2 regions of the Azospirillum lipoferum 4B genome follow, and region 2 is predicted to be linked to the other one. Evidence: riboswitches for the same ligand, from Rfam matches in the RefSeq annotation. Region 2 holds a riboswitch; the other holds the start of a gene.
The links. A riboswitch is a leader RNA that binds a small molecule or an ion and turns the genes downstream of it on or off. The one in region 2 is predicted to bind cobalamin.

Region 1 (4,407 bases), on a different replicon from region 2:
TCAACGGCACCAGGGTCGCCCGCAACAGCGTCAGCAGGTTCGGGTCCAAGGCCGGCAGCTTGACCGTGATTGGGCCAAGGCGGTGTGTGCTCCCCTCTGCCATCGCATTCAGATCCGCCAGGGACAGGTCCGAAAACGCCAGGCTTTGGCTGACGGCCGTTTCATGCATCTCGGCGGCTTCCTCCGCAAAGTCCGGCACGCTGTAGGAGGCCGTCTTCTGCTGGTGATGGACCAGGGCCACGATGTTGGCGCCGCCCACCAGCAGCAGGATCGCCGCCGCGAGCGGACCGAAGCGCCGGATGAGGCGCTCCGTGCGCAAGCGGCCGTACAGGCGCCCGGTCAGGCTTTCCGTGTGTCGGGGAGACTCGCCGGCCATCCGCGCAAAGCCTTGCCGCAGAGCTTCCCTCTGATGGAGATAGTCGTGCAGCCGGGCGGCGGCAGCCGGGTTGGAGGCGAGGAACGCCTCGAACGCCAACCGGCGCTCGGCATCGAGTTCGCCGTCGATATAGGCGTGCAGGTCGGCTTGGCACTCACCGTTCATCCTGGTCCCCATCATGGCTTACTTCACCACCCGCAAAGGCGCCGGCCTGCCGTCATCACCGCGGCCTCCCTCCCCACGCACATCGGCGCGCAGCGCCTCCCGCCCGCGCGCGAGGCGCGACATCAGCGTTCCAAGCGGAATGCTGAGAATCCCGGCGGCCTCCTGGTAGCTCATCCCGTCGACCGCGACCAGTATGAGCGCCCGCCGCTGATCCTCGGGAAGCCGGGCGAAGGCCTCCATGGTGCGGGCGAGTTCGACCTGATCGGGCTGATTGGGCGCGATGTCGCTGCGGACGAGCGGCTCGATGGACGCCGCCGCACGGGTCCGCACCTGATCGCGGCGGCGGTCGCTGACATGGACATTGTGCAGGATGCCGAACAGCCAGGAGCGCAGGTTGGCCTCCGGCCGGTAGGTCCGGGCGCCGCCGATGGCCCGCACCAGCGTCTCCTGCACCAGATCTTCCGCGTCGTCCCGGTTGCGCACCAGGGTCATCGCGTAGCGGCGCAAGGTGCGGACGTGATCCGACAACTGGCTTCGCAGGCTCAACGTCACATCGTCGCTCCATGGATGGGGCTGCTTCTATGTGTACGCGAGGCAGGCCATATTAATCCCCCGGCCAATGCCAATTCGCACTCACTGCGCGAACGGCACGAGAAGCAGCGCGGTGCCCGACACCAGCAGCGCCGAAAGGCTCCGCCGCGCGATGACGACGGAGGCCGTTCCCGGCTCCATCTCTTCCAGCCGCATGGCCAGCAGGCCGCCGAAGAAGCCGGACACGGAGGCGACCACATGAACCAGTGCCAGCGCATTCAGGACCGGCAGGCCCAGCAGGAGCGCGACGACCACCAGCGTGGTTCCATAGAGAAGCGCCTGGATCAGGATCGGCGCCCAATGTTCGCGCGCGACATAGGCCTCGAAGCCCTCGGCGAAGAGGCCGGCGCGCTCGTCGGGATCGGTGTGAAGGCTCATGATGTCCCTCCGCTGTCAAAGGTCCCCACCGTCGCGGCTCCGCGATGCACGGGTCGCAGTCGCCCGCGGAATGGCGCCGAACGACAGAAGCATCAGCAGGATCAGCGCGACCCCGATGGAATAGGGCGCCCAGGCCCCGAGCCGCTCGTCGGCAATCCAGTCCAGCGCCAGCAGGACGCCGATGGCGGCGATCACGCTGATGGCAAGGCCGGTGGCCCAGCGGGGATAGGTCATGGTGGCCTCCGTGCCGATCGGTCGTTTCCTTGATTACGCGCGGGCGTCCGGAATAATCCGCCGAAGCCGCCGAAAATCGTGGGCGTCGGTCACAACGGATGCCGGGGCCCGGTTCCCGCCTCCGCGTCAAAGCCCCATCCATGCCAATCTTCTCCTTGCAGACTGCACGACGAGCAGATATGTTATGTTATAACATAACATTATGGCCGATGACGATGACACGACCGCGCCCTCACCTGCGGAGACGCTCCCCGGACCTCTGCACCGCCCGGAACATGACCGAGACCGATATCGACGCTGGAGCCGGCATCATGCCGCAAAGAGATTTCCCGCGGCCGTTCCGTTTCGAACCTTGACCTCCGCTGTCGGGTCGCTCATGAATGGCCCTGGTACTGGTTCTTCCGGCGGTCGCCGCCGGAAGCTAAGAGGGAATCCGGTGAGCCGCGTCGCGCGGCGAGACCGGAGCTGTCCCCGCAACTGTGAGCGGTGAGCCGTTCCGTCATTTCCTGCCACTGGCGCCCAACGGCGCTGGGAAGGCCGGACGGACCGGTGATGACCCGCAAGCCAGGAGACCTGCCAGCGCCAAAACGAAACGTCCTCGGGCGGGGTGTCCCGGTGGAACGCTTGCCGACGCACGTCCGGACTTCGCGCCGGATTGGCCGCGTGTTCAGCAATGCGTCCGCCTCGACCATCCCGCCTGCAACGGCAGGATGCACGGATGACGCCAGCACCTTCTCCCACCAGGGCACCCCGCCCCCGCCAGACCTCCGCCGTCGTGGTGGAGGGGCTGAGCTGCGAGCTGGCCGGCCGCAAGGTCCTGTCCGACATCGGCTTTTCCGTTGCGGAAGGGGCAATTCTCGGCATTCTCGGCCCGAACGGCTCGGGCAAGACCACACTGCTGCGCTGCATCGCCGGCCTGCAGGCACCCTCGGCCGGGCGGATCCGCATCGACGGTGCAGATCCGCGCGCCCTGCGCCCGGCTGAACTGGCGCGCCGCTTGGCGCTCCAGGCGCAGGACTCGGCTGCGGCGCTCGGTTTCACCGTACGCGACGTGGTCGGCATGGGGCGGCTGGTCCACCGCCGCTCGGTCTTCTCGGCAAGCGGGGCGGAGGATCGCGCCATCGTCGAGGATGCGCTGGCCCGGCTGGAGCTGGAGACGCTGGCTGAACGGCCGGTCGAACAGCTGTCGGGCGGCGAGCGGCAGCGGGTGATGATCGCCCGCGCCCTGGCGCAACGCCCGCGCATCCTGCTGCTGGACGAGCCGACCAACCATCTGGACATCCAGCACCGCTTCGCAATCCTCGATCTGGTGCGTTCGCTGGGCATCACCGTGGTGATGACGCTGCACGACATCGAACTGGCGGCACGCTGGTGCGACCGCCTGCTGCTGCTGAAGGACGGCCGCCTGCAGGCCGACGCCGCGCCGGAAGAGGCGCTGACGGCGGAACGGCTCACCTCCGTCTACCGGGTCGCCGCCGCCGTGGATCGCCGCCCATGCGACGGCCGGCTGCGCATCGACCTGTCGCCGCTGGCCCCGAACCGACTGGACATTGCATGATCCCGTCCCTGTTCCGCCCCATTGTCCGCGGTGCCCTGCTCGCCGCCGGGCTTGCATTGACCCCCGCTCCCGCCCTTGCGCAGAGCTATCCAGTTGAGGTGGCCAACTGCTTCGAGACCGCCCGCTTCACCGGCCCTCCCAAGCGGCCGATGGTCCATGACGTCAACATGACGCAGACCATGCTGGATCTTGGGCTGGCCGACCGGCTGGTCGCGGTTTCCGGCATCGCCGGGGCCGAACGCCACCTGATCGCACCGCCCGGCATTGTTGCCGCCCTGCCCCAGCTGCCCGACCGCGCCCCGACGCTGGAAGCGGTGCTGTCCGCCGACCCGGATTTCCTGTTCGCCGGCTGGAGCTATGGCTTCAACGAGGCGCGCGGCCTCACCCCCGCCCGTCTCGCCGAGATGGGCGTCGCGACCTACACGCTGCGGGAAAGCTGCATCCGCATCGGCCCGCGCGAACCGATCGGCATGGAGACGCTCTACGCCGACCTGCTGGCGCTGGGCCGGATCTTCGGCATCGCCGACCGGGCGGAGGCCATGGTCGCCGACTTCCGCCGCCGCGTCGCCGCCGTGACCCGGCTGACCGGCACTGCCGCCCAGCGGCCGCGCGTCATGTATTGCGACGATTGCCACACCGATGCCGCCCCGCTGTCGGTTGGGCGCGAGGGCATGACCAGCCTGCTGATGGAGCTGGCCGGCGGCCGCAACATCTTCGACGACATCGCCAACAGCTATGTCCGGGTCAGTTGGGAGGAGATGGCGCGGCGCGATCCGCAATGGATCATCGTCAGCGACCACCGCATCCCGGCCGAAGCCGCCATCCGCTACCTGCTGTCGGCCCCGCAGCTGGCCGACGTCGAGGCGGTGCGCAAGCGGCAGTTCATCGTCCTGACCTATGCCGAACAGACCCCCTCGACGCGCAACGTCGATGCGCTGGAGCGGATGGCGCGGACGCTGCACCCGGAGCTGTTCACGCCATGAACCGCGCCCGCGCGCTGCGTCTGTGCCTGGTGCTGTCCGCCGCCCTGATCCTGTCGCTGTTCGCCGCGGTCGGCTTCGGCGCCGCCCGCATCCCCACGACCACCGTCTGGTCGGTCGTCTCG
Region 2 (4,407 bases):
AGGATGCTAAACCCGTTCGTACCGCGATGCGGGCGAAATGCCCAGCGGCTTCGCATCACCCCCCGCCAAGATCGGGTCATGGTCGACCAGCAGCCGTGAACTAAGCACCACATACAGGGCTGCGGTGGCGGTGGCGAGAAAGACCATCGCGATACCGAAAGGCGAGCTTGCACCATCGCGCGGACCGAACGCGCCCAGGGTTACCGCCAGACCGGCAAGGGCGACGCAGGACAGAAACACGAAGCCCATGGTTGGCCGGACTTTCAGGAGACAGGCCGACAGGCCCACGATCATGATCGCCTCGAACGCCTGAATCAGCGTCGCGTCGCCGGCGCGGATCGAGACAAAGCCGATCAACCCCGGCAGATAGGCGGCGCCGGGCTCCCGAAACCGACCTCCCTCCCCGACCCGCCACCTTCGATCGGGTAACCTTGAATCAGGTATGAGCCGGCACCGCCCGCCCCTCCGCTTGTGAACGCCGGAGAAAGGAGGCTCGTGGCGCCGGCCACATCCGGCCGCCAGACCGCCCTACACCCCCAGATAGGTGTGGAGCTTGTCCATGTTGGCGCTCAGCTGGTCGTTGGGGATCATGTCCACCACATGGCCCTCCTCCATCACGTAATGACGGTCGGCGATGGTGGCGGCGAAGCGGAAATTCTGTTCCACCAGCACGATGGTGAAGCCGCGCGCCTTCAGCGCCCGCACCGCCACGCCGATCTGCTCGATGATGACGGGGGCGAGGCCCTCGGTCGGTTCGTCCAGCAGGATCATGGTGGCACCGGTGCGCAGGATGCGGGCGATGGCCAGCATCTGCTGCTCGCCGCCCGACAGGCGCGTTCCCTGCGTCGAGCCGCGGCCCTTCAGGTTGGGGAACAGGTCGTAGATCTGCGGGATCGTCATCCCGCCCTCTTTCACCACCGGCGGCAGCGTCAGGTTCTCGTCCACGCTGAGCGAGGAGAAGATGCCGCGCTCCTCCGGCACATAGCCGATGCCAAGGCGCGGGATCCTGTGCTGCGCCATGCCGATCAGCTCCTGCCCCTGGAAGCGGATGGAGCCGGTGCGCTTGCCCATGATCCCCATGATGGCGCGCATGGTGGAGGTCTTGCCGGCGCCGTTGCGGCCCAGCAGCGTCACCACCTCGCCCTGCCGCACCTCCAGGCTGACGCCGTGCAGCACATGGCTTTCGCCGTAATAGCCGTGCAGGTCGGCGATCTCCAGCATCGCGGTTTTGGTCATCGCGCCGTCAGGCATGTCCGGTCCCCATATAAGCTTCCATCACCTGCGGGTTCTTGGAGACGACCTCATACGGTCCCTCCGCCAGGATCTCGCCGCGACGCAGCACGGTGATGGTGTCCGACAGGTGGGCGACGACCGACAGGTTGTGCTCCACCATCAGCACGGTGCGGTCGGCGGCGACGCGCTTGATCAGCGCCGCGGTGCCTTCGATGTCCTCATGGCCCATGCCGGCCAGCGGCTCGTCCAGCAGCATCACCTCCGGGTCGAGCGCCAGCGTGGTGGCGATCTCCAGCGCGCGCTTGCGGCCATAGGGCAGCTCGGCAGCGGTGTGGCCGGCCCAGGGGGTGAGGTTCACCGCCTCGATCAGCTCCAGCGCCCGGTCATGCAGGTCGTAGAGCGTCGATTCGGACTTCCAGAAATGGAAGCTGGTGCCGAGCGGCCGCTGCAAGGCCACCCGGACATTCTCCAGCACGCTCAAATGCGGGAAGACGGCCGAGATCTGGAAGGAGCGGACCAGCCCCATCAGCGCGATGTCCGCCGGCTTGGTCCGGGTGATGTCGCGGCCCTTGTAGAGGATCTGGCCGCGCGTCGGCGTCAGGAACTTGGTCAGCAGGTTGAACACCGTGCTCTTGCCGGCGCCGTTCGGGCCGATCAGCGCGTGGATGGTGCCCCGCTTCACCTGCAGGTTCACCTCCTTCACCGCCACGAAGCCCTTGAACTCCTTCGTCAGGTTGCGCGCTTCCAGGATGATGTCGTCGTTCGGTGCGGCGTTCATCGGTCGCGAATTCTCCTCCCGTTCGTCCTTATATCCGGGCTTGTGCCCAGGGCTTATATCCGGGCTCCCGGCCCGGGGGCCGCCATGCGGCGGGACGTTTAACCGTTTGTTGTACGCACGAAGCGTGCCACGACTGGGTTCGCTTCGTCCGGGCCTGCGGACCCATTGTTTCTCCGCGGGTTCGCCTCCGCCTCCCTCTCTTCCCGCCGGATCATGACGCCGGAAAGTGTCGGAATCGCGGACACTCTGTCCACCAAACATGACACCATCCAAAATGTCGGTGCGCAAGATCGTCCGTGTGGCCGACGCCATATTGCGGACTTGCCAAATCGGCACCGCACTGCGATTGTGGCCGTCCGACGGTGCCCCGCCCGTCCTGACGGATGACGGGGATAATAGGGAATGCGGTGCGGATCTCCGTTGCACGGGGTCCAATGCCGCGGCTGCCCCCGCAACTGTGTGCGGCGAGCGTCCCGTCCATCATGCCACTGGCCTTTGCGCCGGGAAGGCGGACGGCGATGCGACGACCCGCGAGCCAGGAAACCTGCCGGCGGATGAATCGACCTTTCCCAACCCCGCCGGGTGTGGCGGGACAGCAAGGATTTCGTTCCATGACCACCCGTTCGATCCACACTGCCGCCGGTTCCGCGACCCGCAGCGCCGCCCAGACCGCGGTCGCCGCCTTCGCCGCGATCCTGCTGGGCAGCTTCCTGCTGTACGGCGTCGGCTTCGCCCAGCCGCAGCAGATCCACGACGCGGCTCACGATGCCCGTCACTCCTTCGCGTTTCCCTGCCACTAAGCCAGGGTCATGGACCTGATCCGGCGGCTGTTCACAGCCGCTTTGGTCGCGGGCGTGCTCTCCGGCACGGCCGCTTCCGTCGTTCAGCAGGCGACGACCGTCCCGCTGATCCTTGAAGCCGAGAAATACGAGGTGGTGACCCCGCCGCCCGCTCCGGCCGTGGCCGCCCCCGGCGCTGCTGCCGCTGCCGAGTCGCATCAGCATGGCCCCGTGCGCGAGGTCGGCGAAGGCGTGCCCACCACGCTGGACGAGGCGATGCAGCGCATCGGCCTGACCATCGTCTCAAACCTGCTGACCGGCGTCGCCTATGCGCTGCTGCTGTCGGCCGCGATGCTGCTTGCCGGCCGGCCGGTCGATGCGCGGCGCGGGCTGGTGTGGGGGGCCGGCGGTTTCGTCGCCGTGTCGCTGGCGCCGTCCTTCGGCCTGCCGCCGGAACTGCCGGGCATGGCCGGGGCCGATCTGGAGCTGCGCCAGCTCTGGTGGCTGGCCGCCGCAGCCGGGGCCGGCGTCGGCATGGCCGCGCTCGCCTTCGCCCGCAACCGCCTCGTCATCGCCGCCGCCGTCATCGCCGCCGCCTTGCCCCATCTGGTCGGCGCGCCCCACCCGGAAAGCGCCGAGGGCGCCGTCCCGCCGGAGCTGGCCGCCCATTTCGTCACCGCCTCGCTCGGCAGCGCCGCCCTGTTCTGGGCGATCCTGGGCGCGACTTGCGGCTGGCTGATAAGCGGTCTGGTCGGCGAGGCCGAGCATCGCCCTGCCCTGCGGGTCCAGCCCGGCGCGCGTTAAGGAGCCACGTCCCATGTCCGCCCTTCCCAAGACGGCCGCCGGCAAGGTTCCGGCAACCGTCATCACCGGCTTTCTCGGCGCCGGCAAGACCACGCTGATCCGCGGCCTGCTGGAAAAGGCCGACGGCCGACGGCTGGCCCTGATCATCAACGAGTTCGGCGATGTCGGCATCGACGGCGACATCCTGCGCGCCTGCGGCAACCCGACCTGCACCGAAGACGACGTGATCGAGCTGGCGAACGGCTGCCTGTGCTGCACCGTCGCCGACGACTTCGTCCCGGCCATCGAAAAGCTGCTGGCCCGGCCGGAGCCGCCCGAGCATATCATCATCGAGACCAGCGGCCTTGCCCTGCCCAAGCCGCTGGTCCAGGCCTTCCACTGGCCGGCGATCAAGACCCGCGTGACCGTGGACGGCGTCATCGCCGTGGTGGACGCCGCCGCCGCCGCGGAGGGCCGTTTCGCCCCCGATCCCGCGGCGCTGGAGGCCCAGCGCGACGCCGCCGGCACCGTCGATCACGAAACGCCGATCGAAGAGGTGTTCGAGGACCAGCTGCTCTGCGCCGACCTGATCGTCGTCAACAAGACCGATCTGCTGGCCGACGGCGACCTCGCCCGCGTCGAGGATCTCATCCGCGGCGCCCTCTCCCACACGGTCGGCCGCGACGCCAAGCTGGTGCGGGCCTCGCAAGGGGCCGTCGATCCGCTGGTCCTGCTCGGCGTCGGCGCGGCGGTGGAGGACGACCTCGCCAACCGTCCCAGCCACCATGACGATGAAGAGGGCCACGACCACGACGACTTCACCAGCTTCGTGGT

Region 1: another riboswitch for cobalamin. It lies ahead of AZOLI_RS20975 (ABC transporter ATP-binding protein); the one in region 2 lies ahead of AZOLI_RS25350 (CbtB domain-containing protein).

Annotation. Positions count from the first base shown of each region.
Region 1 is NC_016586.1:612,073-616,479, forward strand. Features, by position in the region: gene AZOLI_RS30485 (anti-sigma factor family protein) at 1-556, opposite strand, end outside; gene AZOLI_RS20960 (sigma-70 family RNA polymerase sigma factor) at 560-1,093, opposite strand; gene AZOLI_RS20965 (hypothetical protein) at 1,175-1,510, opposite strand; gene AZOLI_RS20970 (hypothetical protein) at 1,526-1,744, opposite strand; cobalamin riboswitch at 2,121-2,339, shown strand; gene AZOLI_RS20975 (ABC transporter ATP-binding protein) at 2,463-3,302, shown strand; gene AZOLI_RS20980 (ABC transporter substrate-binding protein) at 3,299-4,285, shown strand; gene AZOLI_RS20985 (FecCD family ABC transporter permease) at 4,282-4,407, shown strand, end outside.
Region 2 is NC_016587.1:245,717-250,123, reverse strand. Features, by position in the region: gene AZOLI_RS25365 (hypothetical protein) at 7-357, opposite strand; gene AZOLI_RS25360 (ABC transporter ATP-binding protein) at 529-1,251, opposite strand; gene AZOLI_RS25355 (ABC transporter ATP-binding protein) at 1,244-2,011, opposite strand; cobalamin riboswitch at 2,355-2,577, shown strand; gene AZOLI_RS25350 (CbtB domain-containing protein) at 2,623-2,811, shown strand; gene AZOLI_RS25345 (CbtA family protein) at 2,821-3,594, shown strand; gene cobW (cobalamin biosynthesis protein CobW) at 3,608-4,407, shown strand, end outside.